2 regions of the Brevibacterium salitolerans genome follow, and region 1 is predicted to be linked to the other one. Evidence: predicted binding sites of a transcription regulator. Region 1 holds the regulator's gene; the other holds the start of a gene.
The links. The regulator LexA, encoded in region 1, represses DNA repair genes until DNA is damaged. The targets are predictions, from matches to a motif close to TCGAACANNTGTTCGA.

Region 1 (7,303 bases):
GCGCCGCGCGGGCGGGCGTCATGGTGGAGCGGGAGGCCTCGAGCTTGGACATCGTGGAGGTGTCGAAGCCGCCCTCCACGTCCGCGGGATCGCGCGTCTCCAGCAGGAGGCCCTCCAGGGAGTCCGGGAGGTTCGAGAGAGCCAGCCCCGCGGGGACGTCCGCCTCGCGTGCTCCCCCGCGATAGTGCGCGGCGTCGATCTGCTCCTCGCTGCGCACCATGAGGAGCACCTCGTGCCTGCCCGTGAGCTTCGAGAGCTTGGCGGCCGCCTCGTTGCCGCCTGCCACGTCCGTACCGTCCTGCACCACGGCCGAGAAGTCCCCCAGCGGGACCACCCAGCCCGGGATGTCGGAGAGCACGCAGGCGGCCGCGAGCTGATCGGCCCGGCCGAACGGGGTGACGATGACGGTGCGGCTCACAGTGCTCCCTTGGTCGACGGAACGGCGGTGGTGCGCGGATCGGATTCGACGGCGGTGCGCAGTGCGCACGCGAACGCCTTGAACTGCGCCTCGACGATGTGGTGCGGATCCCGCCCCGCGAGCAGCGTGAGGTGGACGGTGAGCCCGGCCTGGAACGCGAGCGATTCGAGCGCGTGAGCGGTCATCGAGCCGGTGAAGTGACCGCCGATGAGATGGTACTGCTGCCCCTCCGGCTCACCGGAGTGCACGAAGTAGGGCCGGCCGGAGACGTCGACGACCGCACGCGCGAGGGCTTCGTCGAGGGGAACGTGCGCGTCGCCGTAGCGGCGGATGCCGGCCTTGTCCCCCAGCGCGTCGCGGAGTGCCCAGCCCAGTGTGATGGCCGTGTCCTCGACGGTGTGGTGGACGTCGATGTGGACGTCGCCCGCGGCGCGGATCTCCATGTCGATGAGCGAGTGCTTCGACAGCGCCGTGAGCATGTGGTCGTAGAACGGCACGCCGGTCTCGATCGTGGAGGTGCCGGTGCCGTCGAGGTCGAGCGTCACCGCGACCTCCGACTCCCCCGTCACCCGGTGTGCGCTGGCCGTGCGGTGCGTCATCCCTGTTTCCCGTCTGTGAGGTGCGGTTCCTGCTCCACCGCGGCGCCCAGCGCCTCGAGGAACGCCGTGGTCTCCCGTTCGGTGCCCGCGTTCACGCGCAGGCAGCCGTCCAGTCCGATGTCCCGGATGAGCACGCCGGAGTCCACGAGGCGCTGCCAGAGCGCGTGCGGATCCGCCGCACCCCGGAACAGGACGAAGTTGGAGTCCGAGTCGAAGACCTCGAAGCCCAGGTCCCGCAGGCCCGCGGAGAGCCGTTCGCGCTGTGCCACCAGCGCACGGACCCCGGCCAGCAGCTCCTCCGTGTGCTCCAGTGCGGCACAGGCGGCGGCCTGTGTGAGAGAGGAGAGGTGATAGGGCATGCGGACGAGGCGCAGCGCGTCGACGAAGGCCGGATCCGCCGCTGCGTAGCCCACCCGGGCGCCCGCGAAGGCGAAGGCCTTGCTCATGGTCCGGGACACGACGAGACGCTCCCGTCCGGGCAGCAGGTGGAGGGCGCTCCGGAAATCACTGCCCGCGAACTCCGCATAGGCCTCGTCGACGATGACGATGCCGCGAGCGGCCTCGTAGATCCGCTCGATCACCTCGAGGGGAGTGCGCGTCCCCGTGGGATTGTTGGGGGTGCAGAGGAACACGACGTCCGGATCGTGCTCGCGGACCGCCGCCACCGCGGCTGCGGGATCGATCGTGAAGTCCGCGTTCCGGCCGACTCCCACGAAGCGCGCGCCGGAGGCCTGCGCGACGAGCGGATGCATCGAATAGCTGGGGACGAAGCCGAGTGCCGTCCGGCCCGGTCCGCCGAACGCCTGCAGGATGTGGAGGAGCACCTCGTTCGAACCGTTCGCGGCCCAGATCATCTCGGGACGGATCCGGGCACCTGCCAGCTCCGACGCCCCGGAGCCGCTCTCGCCGGCCTCCGCGGCGAGCACTCCCCCGAGATACCCGGCGAGCAGTGTGCGCAGCTCCGTGAACTCGCGATCCGGGTACCTGTTGAGCGAGGCGGCGACCTCCGCCACACGTGCGCCGATCGCCCGGACCACCGGCTCCGGCACGTCGAAGGCGTTCTCATTCACGTTGAGGCGGACGGGAACGTCGATCACGGGCGCGCCGTAAGGAGCGGCGCCCTGCAGATCCGCGCGCAGCGGAAGCGAGTCCAGTGAAGTCACACCGGGGAGTTTATCGCGCGGGGACGGTGAGCTCCTGACCGGGGTGCACGACGGACGTGGCGAGGCCATTCATGCTGCGGATCTCGCTGATGACGATCCGCGGGTCCCTGTCGTAGCCGCCCGTCTCCACGATGCTCCAGAGGTTCTCGTCCTCGCCCACGACCACGGAGGTCGTCGCCGTCGCCGGACGTTCGTCCCCGGCGGCGGCACTGGGCACGAGCACGGCGATGAGCAGGCCCGCCGCAGCAGCCAGCAGCACTGCGGCGAGCAGCGCGGTGCGCAGCAGCCGGACGCGGCGCGAGGGACGGCCGCGGTGCGGCAGCCGGAACGGGCGGCGGACGGCGTACGCGGGACCGCCGAATGCGAGTGCGCTCATGACAGGACCTCCGGTGACCATCGACCCGGGCGGGTCGAACATGTGTACTATTGAAACGCATATTAGAACGTATGTCCACTCCCCTTCGAACGCGTATGCGAGAATGGGAATCGAACGTCCGTGACTGCTTGCGTCGCAAGTCGATCACGAGGCACGGACACAACCGTGAGGGCCGGCATCAGCGCAGGTCACAGGTACCGAGGTCGATGGAGGGGACACACGATGAGCACCGAAGGCCCACGCCGGCGCGGACGCGGACGCCCGCGCAACAGCGGCATCGACGAGGAGGTCGAGAACGTCAGGCGGCTCCGGTTCGAGGGCGGCTCCGAACTGCCCGAGGGCTCCGCCGCGGACGGCGACGACCGCCTCACCCCGCGGCAGCGTCTGGTGCTCGAGACGATCGAGCGCGCCGTGCACGTCAACGGCTATCCGCCCAGCATGCGGGAGATCGGCAAGACGGTGGGACTGGCCTCGCTGTCCTCCGTGGCCCACCAGCTCTCCCAGCTGGAGCGGCTGGGCTACCTGCGCCGCGATCCCAAGCGCCCCCGCGCCATCGAGGTCGTCACTCCACCGGAGGAGGTCCGCAGGGGCATCGATCCCGCGCCCAACACCGCCATGGTGCCGGTCGTGGGGAGGATCGCCGCGGGCGGGCCCATCCTCGCGGAGCAGTCCGTCGACGAGATGTTCGCCCTGCCGCGGCAGATCGTGGGCTCCGGTGAGCTCTTCCTGCTCCACGTCGTGGGCGACTCCATGCAGGACGCGGCCATCTGCGACGGCGACTACGTCGTCGTCCGCTCGCAGCCGGATGCGGAGAACGGCCAGATCGTGGCCGCCCTGCTCGACGACGAGGCGACCGTGAAGACCCTCAAGCGGGAGAACGGCAAGCAGTGGCTGCTGCCGCAGAACCGGTTCTACGATCCCATCGACGGCGACTTCGCCACCATCATGGGCGTCGTCACCGCCGTCATCCGCCGGGTCGACTGACCCGCTCCGCGCGGCAGGCCCCTGGAACTCACGGTGAGCTCCAGGGGCCTGCTGCATGCACAGGCGCGGCTCAGCCGCCGCGCAGACGCCGCAGTGCCGCGCGCACGGCTGCCGGGTCGTCGGTCCGCCACATGGGAGGCAGGGAGCTGAGCAGGAACCCGGAGTAGCGGGCGTTGCGCAGCCGTTCGTCCAGCACGGCGACCACTCCTCTGTCCCCCGTCGCGCGGACGAGACGGCCCGCGCCCTGCGCCATGAGGAGAGCGGCGTGCGCCGCGCTCACGGACATGAAGCCGTTGGCACCGGCCCGGTGGGCGCTCTCCGTCCGCGCGCGCACCAGCGGGTCGTCCGGCCGCGGGAACGGGATCCGGTCGATGACCACGAGGCGGTTGGTCGTTCCGGGGACGTCCACGCCCTGCCACAGCGAGAGCGTGCCGAACAGGCAGGCGCGCTCGTCCGCGGCGAAGCGCGCCACGAGGGAGCTGAGGCCGTCCTCGCCCTGCAGCAGGATGGGTAGATCCGTCCGCGCGCGCATCTCCTCGGCCGCCGCCTGCGCGGCCGCCTTCGAGGAGAACAGGCCGAGTGCCCCGCCGTCGGAGGCGCTGAGCAGGCCTTCGAGCTCCTCGACGGCCTCGGAGCTCATCCCGGACCTGCCGGGCCGGGGAAGGTGCGCCGCCACGTAGAGGATCCCCTGCCGCGAGTAGTCGAACGGGGAGCCGACGTCCACGGCGTCGTAGCGCGGCGCCTCCGGTCCGGCGAGGCCCAGCGATCCCGCCACCGCGTCAAAGCGCCCGCCCAGCGCCAGCGTCGCCGAGGTGGCCACCACGGTGGCCTTCTCGAAGATCCCGGAGCGCATGGTGCCGGCCACGGACAGCGGGGCGACCACGAGCGAGACTGTGGTGCGCTCGCGGAACGTGGAGCGCGTCACCCAGGCCACGTCGTTGTCCGAGCCCTCGGCCATGCGCTCGGCCACCTCGTGGACCTCGAGGATCCGGGCGCGGGCCAGCTGACGTCCGGTGTCCGCGTCCGTCTCGCCGGTCTTCGCCCCGGAGCTCAGGTCCGCCGAGACCTGGCGTGCGGCATCGCGGACCTGCCCCACGGCGGCCGCGAGCCCCTCCGGCCAGCGCTGGAGGAGGCCGTCGTCGGCCTTCTCCAGCTCCCGGCCGAAGGCCGCCCCCGCCGTCTCGAGCAGGTGCGTCACACCCTCCTGCACCAGTCCGGTGCGGCGGACGGAGGACGCCGCGTGCTCGATCATGGACACCGTGAGGGATGCGGAGAGGGCGTTCGTCACCCGGTCCCGCAGCTCGTGCGCCTCGTCCACGATCACCGCGTCGTGCTCCGGCAGCACGGCGTGGTCGCCGAAGGCGTCGATGGCCAGCAGCGCGTGGTTGGTCACCACGACGTCCGCCGCGTGCGCCTTGAGCTTGGCGATCTCCGCGAAGCACTCCTCGAAGACGGGGCACTTCGACCCCAGGCAGTCGAAGGAGTTGACCGAGACCTGCGCCCAGGTGCGGTCCGAGACGCCCGGGACCAGGTCGTCCCTGTCACCGGTCTGGGTCGTCCGCACCCAGCTGCGGATCCGCTGGATCTCGTCCTCCATCCGCGAGCCCGCCGCGGCCCCGGAACGGGCCGAGGCCTGATCGGCCCCGAAGTCGAAGAGCATCCCGGCGGCGTCGTCCGGATAGCCTCCGTCCAGCTTGTGCCGGCACACGTAGTTGCGCCGCCCCTTCAGCACCGCATAGGCCGGCTTGCGGCCCAGCTCGCTCCCCGTGGCGCGGACCAGCCGCGGCAGATCGCGGTCGACGATCTGGGCCTGCAGCGCCAGGGTGGCTGTCGAGACCACGACCCTGTTCCCCGTGCGCACGGCATGGTCCACGGCGGGCACGAGGTACGCCAGCGACTTGCCGGTGCCGGTGCCGGCCTGGACGAGCAGGTGCGTGCCGCCGGCGAGCGCGCTGGAGACGGCCTCGGCCATCTCGGACTGTCCCTGACGTTCGGTTCCTCCCACCGCGGCGACGGCCGCGGCCAGCAGCTCAGGCGTCTGCGTCATCGTCAGCGGAGGCGACGTCCCCGGCGAACATGTCCGGGCGCACGAAGGGTGCGAGCTCGGCGGCGAGCGCATCGTCCACACGGGCCTGGAGCACGGTCCCCTCGGCCAGGAACCGCTCGTCGAGGACGGTGCCGTGCTCATGCACCCGGCTCACGAGCTCCCCGCGGTCGTAGGGCAGCACGACGGTGAGCTCACGGGCGAGCACCGGCAGCAGCTCGCCGATCCGCGCTCGCAGCGCCCCGACGCCCTCGCCCGTGCGCGCGGACACCGCCAGCGAGCCGGGGACCTCAAGCAGGAGGCCGGCGAGCACATCCGGCTCCACGGCATCCGCCTTGTTGAACACCACGAGTTCCGGCAGCTCGCTCGCGCTCCCCTCGGCCAGCACCTCGCGGACGGCGGAGATCTGCCCGGTGGGATCGGGATGGGAGGCGTCGACGACGTGGACGAGCAGATCCGCGTCCGCGGCCTCCTCGAGCGTGGACCGGAAGGCCTCGACGAGCTGGTGCGGCAAGTTGCGCACGAAGCCCACGGTGTCCGTGAGGGTGTAGTCGCGGCCGTCCGGGGCCTGCGCCCGCCGGACCGTGGGGTCGAGCGTGGCGAACAGCGCGTTCTGCACCATGACGCCGGCGTCCGTCAGGCAGTTGAGGAGGGAGGACTTCCCGGCATTCGTGTACCCGACGATCGCCGCCGACGGCACCGCATTGCGGCGGCGGTCCGCCCGCATCGTCTCCCGTGCCGGCGCCATCGCCCGGATCTGCCGCCGCAGCTTCGCCATCCGGGTGCGGATCCGGCGGCGGTCCAGCTCGATCTTCGTCTCACCCGGGCCGCGCGAGCCGATGCCCTCGCCGCCGGCCACACGGCCGCCGGCCTGCCGGGACATGGACTCGCCCCAGCCGCGCAGGCGCGGGAGCAGGTACTCGAGCTGTGCGAGCTCCACCTGGGCCTTGCCCTCACGGGACTTCGCGTGCTGGGCGAAGATGTCGAGGATGAGGGCCACCCGGTCGATGACCTTCACCTTGATGACGTCCTCGAGCGCACGCCGCTGGCTGGGCGGGAGTTCGGCGTCGACGACGACGGTGTCCGCGCCCACCGCCTCCACAATCTCCCTGAGCTCGACGGCCTTCCCGCTGCCGAGGTACGTGCTGGGATCGGGGTGGACGCGCTTCTGGAGAAGCCCGTCGAGCACCTGCGAGCCCGCGGTCTCCGCGAGCGCCGCGAGCTCCCGGAGGCTGTTCTCGCCGTCGGCGGCACGCCCGGGGGCGTGGATGCCGGCCAGCACCACGCGTTCGAGCCGCACCCGGCGGTACTCGACCTCCGTGATGTCCTCGAGTTCGGTGGACAACCCGCCCACACGGCGCAGCGCCGACCTCTCGAGCAGATCCAGCTGATCCGCCTCGTCCGCGGCGGTGTGCGCGGAGTCCAGGGCGGCTGCACGCCCGAGGATGCGGTCTATCGCCGACTCCTGCCCGCCGTCTTCTCCGGCCGGGGACGTGTGCCTGCCGTGGGTCTGGGTCATGTACTCCCTCTCCTGAGTGCTGAGGATCCATTCTCCCACAGGGCCGAGCGGCTGGGGAGGGCGCGCCCGGCCTAGAATCACAGCATGTCCGAGCACTACTTCACGCAGGATCCCGCCAGCAGCGCCGAGAAGCGGACGCGGACGGTGACACTGGGCGGCCGGGAGGTGCGCGTCGAGACCGCCGGCGGCGTCTTCTCCCC
Region 2 (7,303 bases), on a different contig from region 1:
GGTCACTCTGAGCTCGATCCAGGACCGGCTCGGCCTGGAGTGCTTCGCGGACCTCGAAGGGCACCGCTACTCGGTGGGCGATGTGGGCAGCGGCAACGAGACCACGACCAATCAGGTCTTCGAGTCCCTGGGCCTGGATGTGACCTCGGACATCGACCGCAGCCAGCTGGGCTACGCGGAGACCTCGAACGCACTCACCAGCGGCGGCCTCGACGCAGGCTCCTGGGTGGTGGGCGAGGGCCACAGCGGCATCAACGAGCTCGCCGCGACGGACGATGTGTCCCTGGTCCCCATGTGCGATGACGAGATCACACAGATCCTCGACGGCGCGGGCGGCTACACGGAGCACACGATCCCCGGGGGCACCTACACCGGCGTGGACGAGGACGTGCAGACCATCGCCACGTGGAACGTGCTCGTGGTCCCGGAGGGATTCAACGAGGACCAGGCCTACGAGCTCACGCAGGCCGTCTTCGACAACCTGGACCAGCTGTCCGAGGTCTACGCACCGCTCGAGGACTACATCACCCCGGAGAACATGGAGCACTCCCCCGTGCCGTTCCACGCCGGATCTATGCGGTACTTCGAGGAGGCCGGCATCGAGGTGCCGGCAGACCTCGCCGGCTGAGCGGTGACCTCGCACGGGGGCACGGCGGGCGGTGCGGAGCCGGCCGGTGGGGAGGGTCTCGCGGGCAGTGCGGGTCCCGCAGGCGGCACGAGTCCGGCGAGCGGTGCGGTGCCGGCGCACAGCGCGGAGCCGAGGTGCGCCTCGGGTCCCAGGCGCACCTCACGAGCCGCCGTCTCCGTGGGGCTCGCGGTGCTCGCCGCGGGAGCCGCGGCAGCCGCCTTCGCCCCCGTCTGGCCGGCTGTCACCGTCTCCGGCGGCGAGCGCACCCTGGCCGTCGTCGGGCACGACCGCTTCTCGATCTCCTACGTCCATTCGATCGACGGGCTGCCCATCGAAGAGGACCTGCAGGTGGACGAGGGCCGGCTCGTCGTCGAGAGGACGCGGCTCAGGCAGTTCGGGGCGGGAATGGGCCAGATCGAGGGCCACGGCCACGGTCGCCAGGAGGGCCGGTGGTGGGTCATCGACGACATGGGCAGGGACATAGGCGCGGAGATGCACCTGCGCGCGGGAGCCCCCGAGGTCGACCACCGCCTCCGGATCGACACCACGGAACTCGCGCTCTCGGCCTGCATGCCGGGAGAGCGCATCACGATCACCGCACAGCGCGTCTCGGCGCTCAGGCTGCTGAAGGCCGCCGATGCCGAGTGCGCGCTGAGCTGAGAAGCCGCAGCGCGAAGAAGCTGGGCGAAGAAGCTGAGGAGCAGAATATGTCCGAGGAGCAGAAGAGATACCGGAAGCTGACGGCGGTCGGGCAGCCCGTCCTGGCGGGGAGGCAGGCATGAGCCGGCCCGGCCTCAAGGATGCCTCCCAGGACCACGGTGCCGAGCTGCTCCCGGACGCGTTCCGCGAGAACGCGCAGGTGAGCGCCGAGGACGAGGACCAGGAGGACTCGACTCAGCCGCTGTGGCAGCGCCTGGCGGAGCAGCGCGTGGGCACCGGCGGACTGCAGCGGGCGATGGGATGGATCATCCTCGCACTCGCCCTCGCGCTCGGCGGGTTCCAGCTCTACATCGGCATCACCTTCGACATGGATGCACGGCAGCAGCGCCTCGTGCACCTGCTCCTGGTGCTCACGCTCATCTTCCTCACGGTCCCCGCCGCGAAGTCCGCATGGGGCCGTTCCGTCCCCCTGCTGGCACTCGACGCACTCCTCGTCCTCGCCGCCGTGGCCGCGACAGTGTATCCCATCGTCAACGCCGCGGAACTGGCCCGGCGCGCCGGCGCCTACGAGACGACCGACTGGGTGCTGGGCATCGTGCTCATCGTGCTCCTGCTCGAGGCCACCCGCCGCACAGTGGGCTGGTTCATGTCCGTGCTGGTGCTCGCCTTCATGTTCTACGCCTGGGCGGGCCCCTGGTTCCCCGGGGCGTTCAACCACCGGGGGGCCACCATCGAGCGGCTCTCCGCCTACGTCTACCTGGGCAATGACGGCATCCTCGGCATGACCCTGGGCGTGGTCGTCACCTTCGTCTTCATCTTCGTCCTCTTCGGCGCCCTTCTGCAGAAGACCGGGGGCGGCAACTTCTTCATCGGCCTCGCCTTCGTGCTCACGGGGCGCTCCCCCGGAGGGCCGGCGAAGGGGGCCGTGGTGGGCTCGGCCATGATGGGCTCGATCTCCGGCACCGCCCTGGGCAATGTCGCGACCACCGGCCCCTTCACCATCCCCATGATGAAGAAGGTGGGCTACAATAAGGAGGAGGCGGCCGGCGTGGAGGCGGCGGCCTCGACGGGCGGGCAGATCCTGCCGCCCATCATGGGCGCGGGCGCCTTCCTCATCGCTGAGCGCACCGGCATCCCGTACGCGGAGATCGTCCTCGTCTCGATCATCCCGGCCCTCATGTACTTCGGGACCGTCTACCTGTTCGTCGACATCAAGGCGCGCAAGCGCGGCATGTCCAGCATCCCCAAGGACCAGCTGCCGGTCTTCAAGGAGGTCATGAAGGGCGGCTGGCACTTCCTCGCCCCGCTCGTGCTCCTCATCGTGCTCCTCCTGCAGTACGTGCCGCCGGGCCGGGCGGGCCTCTACGCCACTGCGGCGCTGTTCGTCGTGGCGATGCTGCGGTCGATGAGCCGGCTGAGCCTGCGCGACATCGGCGAGGTCTTCGTCATCGCCGCGCGCAACACCCTGCCGGTGAGTGCGGCCTGTGCCATCGCGGGCATCATCGTGGGGGTCGTGGGCCTCACCGGCCTGGGCCTGGTGATCTCGGACGTGCTGGTGAGCGCATTCGCCGGCAGCCTGCTGCTCACGCTCATCATGGTGGCGCTGGCCTCGCTGATCCTGGGCGTGGGTCTGCCGGTGACGGCCTCGTACGTGGTGCTCATCATCCTCGCGGGCCCCGCCCTGCAGGAGCTGGGTCTCGCGGTCATCGTCACGCACCTCATCGTCTACTGGTTCAGCCAGGACTCGAACGTGACCCCGCCGGTGGCGCTCGCGGCCTTCGTCGCCGCGGGCATCGCGAACTCCTCGCCCATGCGCTCGGCCTTCCACGCATGGATCTTCGCCAAGGGCCTGTACTTCATCCCGCTGATGTTCGCGTACTCGGCACTCCTGCTCACGGGGACGCCGTGGGAGGTGACCGTGGCGACGGTGACCGGCTGTGTGGCACTGGTGGGCGCGGCAGTCGCGATCGAGGGCTATCTCCTGCGGCCGGCCGGCGTGTGGCAGCGCATCGTGCTGGCCGTCGCAGCCCTGCTCGCCCTCGTGGCCCCGGAGTGGACCGGCTGGGCGGAGAGCCTGTTCGGCGTGACCGTGGCCTCGGACGTCTTCCTGTGGGTGGGCACGCTCGTCATCCTCGCATTCGTGGTCTGGCAGGTCCTCGCCCAGCGGATCAGCCCCGTGGTCGTGACTCCCATGGAGGAGCGGGAGGGAGCAGAGCCGGAGGAGGCGCGCAGGGCCGCCGCCGAGGCCGCCGCGAGCCCCAAGCCCGAGCCGGGGACGGGCTCCCAGCCCGGGGCCGCCGCGAGCCCCCAGCCCGAGCCGGGGACGCACTCCGCCACCGCAGGCCGGGAGGACGAGCGGGGCAGCTGATCGGCACCGTCGTCCGCATGCGCTCACGCCGCCGAGCGCTCATCGCCGGCGAACACGGCGAAGGCCCGTCCGCACCGGGAGGCACCCGGTGCGGACGGGCCTTCGCACCGCCTGCGCGGCTGCGTGCATGCGCGGCTCACTTCCTGCGCGAGCCGCCCCTGATGACGAGTGCCGCAGCGATCGCGGCGAGCCAGACGTTGTGCGAGACGGAGACGCCTTCTCCCTGGGGCCGGATGCCGTCGCCCTTGGTGAACTCCTCCGTGCGGAAGTACATGGTGAGCATCCCCGCGCTGAATCCGCCCAATGCCAGTCCGGCCAGGCGCGTGGGGATGAACGGCGCGAGCAGAGCGGCACCCACCGCCATCTCCGCAGCGGCGAGCAGCTTGCCGAACTGCTGTGCGTCGAGCTCCGCCAGGACGGGGAACCCCTTCGCCGCCATCGACTGCAGGTAGCCGGCGCTCGATTCGCTCAGACCCAGCTTCTCCACGCCGGCGTTGAAGATGGTGGCGCCGCTTGCGCCTCGCAGGATCGCAGTGGTGAGGGATCGCGACATGGATGAGGCCTTTCGTCTGCCGGGATGTGCGCGCCGGACCTGAGCACCGGCACGCACGGGAGCGGAGCCACACTATCGGAGCCGCCCCCGCCGGAGGGGCTTGATTGCGAAGGATGACGGCCACCTCACACCCATGGGCCGAGACCGGAGGCACCGCAGCCTCCCGCCCACCGCCCCGGGGGGGGTACTGCATTGACATGATTTAGAACGTGTGTTCGACTGCTGTCATGCGCTGGACCACGGAAGCCGCCACCTCCCGCACACCTGAGCCGGCCTCGGGTGCGGATGCCGCGGAGCCCTCCCCCGCTTCAGCTCCCGCGGAAGCCGCCCCTGGGCTCTTCAGCCTCCGCGGACTGCTGCGGAGCGTGCGCACGCCGGAGTTCGCCGGGATGACCTTCCATGAGGTCCTCGCCAAGTCCGCGCTCAACAAGGTGCCGCCGGCCAGTTCGATGCCCTTCCGCTGGACCGTGAACCCCTACCGCGGCTGCTCGCACGCCTGCGTGTACTGCTTCGCACGCAGCACCCACACCTATCTGGACATGGATGCCGGCAGGGACTTCGACAGGCAGGTGGTGGTGAAGGTGAATGCGGCGGAGGTCCTGGCCGCAGAACTCGCGCGCCCGCGGTGGTCACGGGAGCATGTCGCGCTGGGCACCAACACGGACCCCTATCAGCGCGCTGAGGGCCACTACCGGCTCATGCCCGGGATCATCACCGCGCTGGCGGAGAGCGGCACCCCTTTCTCCGTCCTCACCAAGGGGACCCTGCTGCGGCGGGATCTGCCGCTGCTGGCCCAGGCCGCGGAGCAGGTGGAGGTGGATCTCGCGATGTCGATCGCGGTCTTCGACGACAAGCTGCAGCAGGCCGTGGAGCCGGGCACACCCCGCACCGCCGCGCGTCTGGCGACGGTGCGCGCGGCAGCGGATCTGGGCTTCCGCGTGACGGTGTTCCTCATGCCCGTCATGCCCAAGCTCACGGACTCCCGTGCGCAGCTGGACGAGGCGCTGCGCTCCATCAGGGAGGCCGGGGCCGCGCGCGTGGTCTACGGTGCTCTGCACCTGCGGCCGGGGGCCAGGGAGTGGTTCCTCGCATGGATCGACCGGGAGCACCCTGAGCTCTCGTCCCGGTATCAGCGCATGTACGCAGGTTCCTCCTATGCCTCTGCCCGGTACCGGGAATGGCTGGACGAGCGCATGCGCCCGCTGCTGAGGAAGCACGGGCTCAGCGCCTCCGCCGACGAGGACACCCCGGAGGCCCGCCGCTTCGCCCGGCTGCGCGCACAGCGGGAGAAGACCGCCGCGCCGGGGGCGCCGGGAGCGCCGGGAGGCAGGCGCGGCGGCTACGGCCGCAAGATCGGGGCCGGCGAGGAGGCCGGCGGCTCAGCCCATGGGGCCTCGGGAGGCGGACCGGGCGACACCACGGGGAGCGCTCTCGGCCGCACGTCGGGCAGCACCCCAGGCCTCGGCGGCATTCCCGCGCTGGAACCGCTGGTGCCCACACTGTTCTGAGCCCGCTCCGCACAGTGTCTGATCCGCCTTGCCGGCTGCACCCGCGCTCGTGCCTTCGTTTCGCAGTGTTTGACGGTGTGGATGCGTGCAGCCGCGCGCACACCGTCAAACACTGCGAAACGTGAGGTCGCTGAACGAGCGGTCGGATCTCGCCCTGCTCAGACCTCCAGCTCAGAGCCCAGCACGATAGTGCGGTCCGGCGGCAGACGGAAGGCCTCGGTGCGATCCGCCTGGTTCTTCTCCAGCGCGAGGAACAGCTTCTGCCGCCACTCGCGCAGCCGGTGAGTGCGACGCGGCTGCAGCGCGAGCACGGAGAGGAAGTAGCGCACCTCGTCGAGGTCGAGCGCGATGCCAGCCTCCTCCAGCTGCCGTGCGGCGAGCGCGAGGCTGCGGGGGATGTCAGGCGAGTCCGTGAAACCCACGGACACTGTCACCCGCACGATCCCGCACCGGGACGGAGTGACGCTGCGGTGCGCACTGCCTGCAGCCCCGCCGCCGGCCGCACGGCCCAGGTCCTCCACCCGGATGCGCTGCTCGGCCGGCACATGCGGCACGTTCGCATCGACCAGGCGCACCAGCACCACATTCCCGGGGAGCGCGCGAAGGCTCCGGACGCACTGGACCATCGCCAAGGGTGCGGTCCGCGCGTCCGGGTGCGGGAACACGGCAGTGCCGGGAGGCCGGGCGATCGGCTCCTCGGCGAGGGCCTGCACGAACGGGAGCAGCGGCCCCTCGATGCGCCGGCGCTCCGCAGCCACCCGGCCGTAGCCCTGCCGCCAGGTGACCATCAGCACGAGCACGATGCCGGCGACCAGCAGAGGCAGCCAGCCGCCCACCAGCAGCTTCACGGTGTTCGCCGCGAAGAGCAGGCACTCCAGCAGACCCACCGCGCAGACGTAGGCTGCGATCCGCCACGGCCCCCAGCCCCAGACCGCGCGGGCGAAGACCAGGAAGATCGCAGACTCCAGCAGCAGCGTCCCGGTCACCGCGAGCCCGTAGGCCCCCGCCAGCCTCTCGGAGGAGGAGAAGACGAGCACCAGGGACATCACACCGGCGAAGAGCGCCCAGTTCACGGTGGGCAGGTAGATCTGGCCCTCCTCCCGGGCCGAGGCGTGGCGCACCGTGAGCCGCGGCAGCAGACCCAGCCGGATCGCCTGGCGGGTGACGGAGAAGGCCCCGGAGATCACCGCCTGGGAGGCGATGACCGTCGCCGCCATCGCAAGCACCAGCAGCGGCGCCTGGAGAGCAGAGGGCGCGAGGCGGAAGAAGGGATCGCTCGCCGAGGCCGGGGCCGTGAGGACGCTCGCGCCCTGGCCGAGGTAGACGAGGGCGAGGGCGGGAAGGGCCACGGCCAGCCAGGCCGTCCGCACTGCCCGGGCACCGAAGTGCCCCAGGTCCGCGTAGAGGGCCTCGGCCCCGGTGACCGTGAGCACCACGGCGCCCAGGAGGACGAAGGCGGCGAAGGGCTGGCGGAGCATCAGCTCGACCGCCCAGTGCGGGGACAGGCTCATGAGGATCTCCGGATGGGCGAGCACATGCGGCACTCCGAGCGCGGCCATGACGAGGAACCAGCCCAGCATGACGGG

Region 2: ABD240_RS09975 (Rv2578c family radical SAM protein) is a predicted target of LexA. The motif match lies at 4,413-4,428, and genes of this name have one in related genera.

Annotation. Positions count from the first base shown of each region.
Region 1 covers NZ_BAAAPZ010000017.1:32,028-39,330, forward strand. The annotation lists gene ABD240_RS13360 (hypothetical protein) at 1-418, opposite strand, end outside; gene hisB (imidazoleglycerol-phosphate dehydratase HisB) at 415-1,017, opposite strand; gene ABD240_RS13370 (histidinol-phosphate transaminase) at 1,014-2,180, opposite strand; gene ABD240_RS13375 (LysM peptidoglycan-binding domain-containing protein) at 2,191-2,556, opposite strand; gene lexA (transcriptional repressor LexA) at 2,779-3,540, shown strand; gene ABD240_RS13385 (ATP-dependent DNA helicase) at 3,611-5,587, opposite strand; gene hflX (GTPase HflX) at 5,571-7,103, opposite strand; gene ABD240_RS13395 (class I SAM-dependent methyltransferase) at 7,188-7,303, shown strand, end outside.
Region 2 covers NZ_BAAAPZ010000008.1:712-8,014, reverse strand. The annotation lists gene ABD240_RS09995 (TAXI family TRAP transporter solute-binding subunit) at 1-628, shown strand, start outside; gene ABD240_RS09990 (DUF1850 domain-containing protein) at 632-1,288, shown strand; gene ABD240_RS09985 (TRAP transporter permease) at 1,407-3,656, shown strand; gene ABD240_RS09980 (hypothetical protein) at 3,793-4,209, opposite strand; gene ABD240_RS09975 (Rv2578c family radical SAM protein) at 4,437-5,717, shown strand; gene ABD240_RS09970 (potassium transporter Kup) at 5,876-7,303, opposite strand, start outside.